Regions from separate parts of the Paenibacillus agaridevorans genome, predicted to be linked through region 1. Evidence: a T-box and tRNA genes for the amino acid it is inferred to sense, from the RefSeq annotation. Region 1 holds a T-box; the other holds one or more tRNA genes.
What was found. A T-box is a leader RNA that pairs with one kind of tRNA and senses whether it is charged. The one in region 1 lies ahead of KJW29_RS09225 (glutamine--tRNA ligase/YqeY domain fusion protein), so its partner is inferred to be a tRNA-Gln.
Positions count from the first base shown of each region.

Region 2: it has a tRNA-Gln gene. The T-box ahead of KJW29_RS09225 (glutamine--tRNA ligase/YqeY domain fusion protein) is inferred to sense a tRNA for this amino acid. The anticodon was not compared.

Region 1 covers NZ_CP075889.1:2,276,235-2,279,634, forward strand. Annotated here, with positions in the region: gene KJW29_RS09220 (LysR family transcriptional regulator) at 1-531, opposite strand, end outside; gene KJW29_RS09225 (glutamine--tRNA ligase/YqeY domain fusion protein) at 572-2,251, opposite strand; T-box leader at 2,419-2,680, opposite strand; gene KJW29_RS09230 (oxalate decarboxylase family bicupin) at 2,823-3,400, shown strand, end outside.
Region 2 covers NZ_CP075889.1:7,613,460-7,616,859, forward strand. Annotated here, with positions in the region: rRNA gene KJW29_RS30600 (23S ribosomal RNA) at 1-1,503, shown strand, start outside; tRNA gene KJW29_RS30605 (tRNA-Asn) at 1,647-1,722, shown strand; tRNA gene KJW29_RS30610 (tRNA-Thr) at 1,726-1,801, shown strand; tRNA gene KJW29_RS30615 (tRNA-Glu) at 1,843-1,917, shown strand; tRNA gene KJW29_RS30620 (tRNA-Val) at 1,923-1,998, shown strand; tRNA gene KJW29_RS30625 (tRNA-Gln) at 2,011-2,085, shown strand; tRNA gene KJW29_RS30630 (tRNA-Lys) at 2,095-2,170, shown strand; tRNA gene KJW29_RS30635 (tRNA-Leu) at 2,195-2,277, shown strand; gene KJW29_RS30640 (collagen-like protein) at 2,821-3,174, opposite strand.

The DNA.
Region 1 (3,400 bases):
AATAAATACATGCGGCATGGCCGTAAACAAGCTTGTAAATTGCAGGTTCGCGGACTTAAGCAGTTTGTCGATGACCCCTCTGTTGAAATCGTTTAAGTATAAAATCCCGATCTCGCTGCGCATCGTCTTGACATCTTCGATAATTTCATAGGTCTTCGTCTCGCGAAGCATAAGCTCGTATTCCTCGTGGCCATGCTCCCGTACGAGGCTGACGAAGGCGTTGACGGCAAAAGCATAATGCTGCGTGGATACGGAAAAATGTTGCGGCGAAGGCTTAGCGTTCAAATAACGACTCTCCAGCAGCTCCGCCTGCTCCACTACCTGCCGGGCATAGCTCAGAAATTCGACGCCTTCCTTGGACAAGGTTATTCCTTTGTTTGTCCGCTCAAAGATCGAGATGCCCATCTCTAATTCCAGTTCCTTGATTGCGTTCGACAGGCTCGGCTGTGAAATAAACAGTCGTTTCGCTGCTTCGTTTATGGACCCTCTGCTCGCGACTTCAATGACGTATTTTAACTGTTGAAGAGTCAACGGATCGCTCTCCTTTCACCTTGCTAAATCATAAAGGACTTTATTTTTTGTTCCACGAATCCTTAAGCGGAACGATCCGGTTAAACACCGGCCCCTCGTTCGTTGAAGGTCCAACGTCCGCAACAAAATAACCATGCCGGAAAAACTGCAATCGGTCTCCGGGCGCTGCCTTGCCCGCAATCGGTTCGAACTGAGCGGCATACAATTTGATTAGCGAGTTGGGATTCAACCACTTCGACCAATCTACTGCATCCTCCTTGGGTATGTTCTCATCACGGAGCAGTCGATCGTATAGCCGTACTTCTCCCGCTGCCGCATGCGCCGCCGATACCCAATGAATGGTGCCCTTCACCTTACGTCCGGCAAAGCCCGTTCCGCTCTTCGTCTCGGGATCGTATGTGCAGTGGACCTCCAAAATATCGCCGCTTTCAGGATCTTTTACGACCTTCTGACAGCGAATGAAGTATGCGCCCTTAAGTCGCACTTCGCCTCCTGGCTGCAGCCGATGATAACCCGGCACCGGGTCCTCCATAAAGTCATCCTGTTCGATATAGATCGTTCGGGAGAAAGGGACCTCTCTTGATCCCAGCTCGACATTCGAAGCGTTATTTTCGACTCGCAGCATCTCTTCCGTATCTTCCGGATAATTTGTGATCACGATTTTCAGCGGCCGAAGCACGGCCATTACGCTTATAATCGATTCCTTCAGGTCTTGGCGCAGGCATTGGTCCAGAAGCGAGATATCGACCGTGCTGTAGGATCGGATACTCCCGATTTCCTCAATAAAGGAACGAATGCTTGCCGGCGTATACCCCCTTCGTCTCAAGCCTCGAAGCGTTGGCAGTCTCGGATCATCCCAGCTATCTACATGTCTTTCCTCTACAAGCTGGCGCAGATAACGTTTGCTGGTCACAACACCGGTCAACCCCACTCGCCCGAATTCCCGCTGTCTTGGCGGTTCCTCGTATCCAAGCTCCGCAAGTACCCATTCATACAAAGGACGATGATCCTTGAATTCGAGCGAGCATAACGAATACGTAATCCCTTCGATCGCATCCTGAATGGGATGGGCAAAATCGTACATGGGATAGATGCACCAAGCCGCCCCGGTTCGGTAATGATCGGCGTGAATGATCCGGTACAGCACGGGATCTCTCATGTTCATATTCGGGGACGACATGTCGATTCGTGCACGCAGCACCTTGGACGCCGTCTTATACCGGCCTTCCTTCATTTCTTGGAACAACGCAACGTTTTCTTCGATGGAACGATTGCGGTACGGACTATCCGCACCCGGTTCGGTCAACGTGCCCCTGCCCGCCGCCAACTCGTCAGGCGACAAGTCGCAGACGTAAGCTTTTTCCTTCTTGATCAGCGTCATGGCGGCTTTAAAGAACATCTCCGAATAATCCGACCCGTAGTAGACATGGGACCCTGGATCGAAGCCTAGCCACTTTATGTCTTCGAGGATCGCCTCCGCGTAAGCGGCATCCTCCTTGAGCGGATTGGTGTCGTCAAATCGCAGATGGAACCGGCCTCCGTACGATCTCGCGATTTCCGCATTTGTCATGATCGCGTACGCACTTCCGATATGGAGATAACCGTTCGGCTCCGGCGGGAATCGTGTTGCCATAGGGCGATGAAACGGGTTATTATGCAACTCTTCGCGTATAAGATTGGCCAAGTAGCCCTCTTCGGGTTTGTTAATATCGGTTGACATGGCAGACTCCTCCTTATGAGCATAGCAGCAATTTGAACCAAGGTGAAACGGCTGTCGCCGTCCTTTGACGGTGCAGCGCGCAACATTGCCGAGAATTATAGGTCAAGTATGGAGTAAACTTATACTTTCCTGTAATTTAAAAAAACTTCACCTCCAAGACTTGTCGTCTTGGGGACGAAGTTGTTCGCGGTGCCACCCCAGCTTTATCAATATGTCGCCATATTAACCTCTTCAAGTACGGCATGCGCAAAACTCCCCGCATGATTATACTCTAGCTCTGTAACGGGAGCTCCCGTCTTACCATCCTCGGGTCCGATTCCGGTAAGCCGCTCTGAGGCTTGGTTCGGCGAATGTCACTTGGCTCCTTCTCAGCTGCCGGAGCTCTCTGTACAAGATCGTTTTCCCTACTCTTCTCGTCGTCGCATTTAAGATATGGGGATTATTCTAACAAATGAAGCTCCTGTTTGTAAATAGCTCTCATCGATAGGATGGATATTTGGCGTTAGCCGCACATATTCATGATACGATGATTTCAATCGACACGGCAATGTCCGTAAGGAGGTCCCGGTTCATGAACGATAACAATTACCAACCGTCGGCACCCGTTCCTATCCCCCAGCCCATTCGGAGCGACGGAGCGGGCGGCGTCGACCGAGGTCCGCGGGATGTGCTCAGGGATATGCAGAACCCGGATATGCTTGTTCCACCGAAGACGGATAATGGTCTGCTGCCGAATCTCCGGTTCTCCTTCTCCGATACCCATATGCAATTGAATCATGGCGGATGGTCGCGCGAGATTACGGTGCGCGAACTTCCGATCGCCACCACGCTCGCTGGCGTCAATATGTATTTGAAGCCTGGCGGCGTTCGCGAGCTTCATTGGCATCAGCAGGCGGAATGGTCCTACATGCTGCTGGGAAAGGCGCGGATTACAGCCGTCGATCAGAATGGCCGCAATTTCATTGCGGATGTCGGCCCCGGCGACTTGTGGTATTTCCCTCCGGGTATCCCCCACTCCATCCAGGGACTGGAGGAAGGCTGCGAGTTTCTGCTTGTTTTCGACGATGGCGCATTCTCGGATTTGAACACGTTATCGCTCTCCGATTGGTTTGCCCATACACCCAAGGAAGTGCTGTCCGCCAACTTCGG
Region 2 (3,400 bases), 3.7 Mb from region 1:
CAACAGGTTGAAATTCCTGTACCACCGTAAGCCGTTATGAGCAATGGGGTGACACAGAAGGGCAGTGACGCGGGCTGATGGAATAGCCCGTCCAAGCAGTGAGGCTGACTTGTAGGCAAATCCGCAAGTCGTTAGGCTGGGCTGTGATGGGGAGCGAAAATTGCAGTAGCGAAGGTCATGTACTCCGGCTGTCAAGAAAAGCCTCTAGCCAGGTGATGGTGCCCGTACCGCAAACCGACACAGGTAGGCGAGCAGAGCATGCTAAGGCGCGCGGAAGAACTCTCGTTAAGGAACTCGGCAAAATGACCCCGTAACTTCGGGAGAAGGGGTGCCTCGGTAGGGTGAATAGCCCGAGGGGGCCGCAGTGAAAAGGCCCAATCGACTGTTTAGCAAAAACACAGGTCTGTGCGAAGCCGTAAGGCGAAGTATACGGGCTGACGCCTGCCCGGTGCTGGAAGGTTAAGGGGAGCGGTTAGGGGCAACCCGAAGCTGTGAACCGAAGCCCCAGTAAACGGCGGCCGTAACTATAACGGTCCTAAGGTAGCGAAATTCCTTGTCAGGTAAATTCTGACCCGCACGAATGGCGTAACGAATTGGGCGCTGTCTCAACGAGAGATCCGGTGAAATTTTAATACCTGTGAAGATGCAGGTTACCCGCGACAAGACGGAAAGACCCCATGGAGCTTTACTGCAGCTTGATATTGGACTTTGGTACGATCTGTACAGGATAGGTGGGAGCCTTTGAAGCCGGAGCGCCAGCTTCGGTGGAGGCGCCGTTGGGATACCACCCTGATCGTATCGGAGTTCTAACCTGGTACCGTGAATCCGGTACGGGGACCGTGTCAGGCGGGCAGTTTGACTGGGGCGGTCGCCTCCTAAAATGTAACGGAGGCGCCCAAAGGTTCCCTCAGAATGGTTGGAAATCATTCGAAGAGTGCAAAGGCATAAGGGAGCTTGACTGCGAGACCTACAAGTCGAGCAGGGACGAAAGTCGGGCTTAGTGATCCGGTGGTACCGAATGGAAGGGCCATCGCTCAACGGATAAAAGCTACCCTGGGGATAACAGGCTTATCTCCCCCAAGAGTCCACATCGACGGGGAGGTTTGGCACCTCGATGTCGGCTCATCGCATCCTGGGGCTGAAGTAGGTCCCAAGGGTTGGGCTGTTCGCCCATTAAAGCGGTACGCGAGCTGGGTTCAGAACGTCGTGAGACAGTTCGGTCCCTATCTGTCGCGGGCGTAGGAAATTTGAGAGGAGCTGTCCTTAGTACGAGAGGACCGGGATGGACGTACCGCTGGTGTACCAGTTGTTCCGCCAGGAGCACCGCTGGGTAGCCAAGTACGGACGGGATAAGCGCTGAAAGCATCTAAGCGTGAAGCCCCCCTCAAGATGAGATTTCCCAGTATGTAAGACCCCTTGAAGACGACGAGGTTGATAGGTTCGGGGTGGAAGCACAGCAATGTGTGGAGCTGACGAATACTAATCGGTCGAGGGCTTATCCTAATCGCTTATTCGGTCATACAGCCGGTAAGCAAGCTAAAGATTCAGCACACTTTCGTATCCAGTTTTCAATGTGCAAACATTGAAGCAGCAATTGTCTCTTAGCCGCTTATGCTCAAGGACACATTTCAACACTTGTTTAATGTTCCCTGATAGCTCAGTTGGTAGAGCACTCGACTGTTAATCGAGTTGTCACAGGTTCGAGTCCTGTTCGGGGAGCCATATGCTCTCATAGCTCAGTAGGTAGAGTGCATCCATGGTAAGGATGAGGTCACCGGTTCGATCCCGGTTGAGAGCTCCATTACTTTCTTGGTAAGCAGACAAGCAGTGCAATTTACGCATGGCCCGTTGGTCAAGGGGTTAAGACACCTCCCTTTCACGGAGGTAACAGGGGTTCGAATCCCCTACGGGTCACCATTTACGGAGGATTAGCTCAGCTGGGAGAGCATCTGCCTTACAAGCAGAGGGTCGGCGGTTCGATCCCGTCATCCTCCACCATACCGCCCACGCTGGGGATTAGCCAAGCGGTAAGGCAACGGACTTTGACTCCGTCACTCCAAGGTTCGAATCCTTGATCCCCAGCCATTTTATTAAGAGCCATTAGCTCAGTTGGTAGAGCACCTGACTTTTAATCAGGGTGTCGAAGGTTCGAGTCCTTCATGGCTCACCAGTTATTTACCCAAGCTTTACCCTTGCGCGTATGGCGGAATTGGCAGACGCACTAGACTTAGGATCTAGCGGGCGACCGTGGGGGTTCAAGTCCCTCTACGCGCACCATACCATGAAAAAACCCTTCTGATACGAAGGGTTTTTTGCTTACCACAATAGAATTTATATGTTTTCGAGAACTCGAAGAAGAAATTCTATTTGCAAAAAATTCTACCTTTAAACGCGATCGCTCGCCGAGGGGCCGTTCGTATATCGCATCGGAAAATAGAGGGAAAAGCTCCCTCTAATCCGGAAAAATCGGAATATCGGCTCCGCTTAGAGGGAAAACCTCCCATTAATCGGGGTGATTTAACCCGAAAATAACGATTCGGCCAGAATTAGAGGTAGGATTTCCCTCTAAAGAGCAAGCAAGGGAGGAGACGGGGTTATTAGAGGGTGTTTTTCCTCTTAGCCGAGAGCAAGGTGAACGAACAGACAGGAGTGACGTCGTTTCTTTCTGGCGCTAGCACAAAAAGGACCGTCAGGATGATCTGCTCTGACGGTTTTTCTCATCTGCAAGAACAAACAGATTATCAAACGATAATCCTCGCAAAAAGAAAAGCTTAACTCGAGCCGATCCGGCAGTTAAGCTTTCTTTTTGCTACATAACGATTAGAAGCAAGTAAAGGACTGAATAGATCTCAGGTCGAAGCCGGTGTACATCCAGAAAAATCCCGTCCAGCGAAATCCCGCAATCGAGGTTGGTCCGACGAAGACGGGGAAAAACCAGAATTGACTGCCGTTATGCATCCAGATATACGTATTGCGGAACACGCAGCGACGAATGGCGCCAGGATCTACGGCAAGCGGAGCTGCAGAAGATTGCTGCGGTACGAAAGACGGCGGAGGAGAGGACGGTGCGGCATGGGGACCGCCTGGCGATGGACCTGGTCCTGGTCCAGGACCAGGGCCAGGTCCAAATGGAGGAGGGCCGGGCGGCGGACCGAAGGGAGGAAAAAACGACATATGCGTTCACTCCTGTTTCTTTAGTTTTCGAAGCGGGTACTTTAATTGGGCAAGGGCTCTAGCTTATGTAATGTATTCAAGTCGAGTTTAGGATGTTAATCATTTACAGGCTATAATTTGAATGATAGCAATGATGTATTTTGTAAATAATATGAAACATGAGCAGGACTTGTACGTAGTATTCGTCTAGAGCCATTTCAAAAACAAACGGAGGTGAATCCCTCGT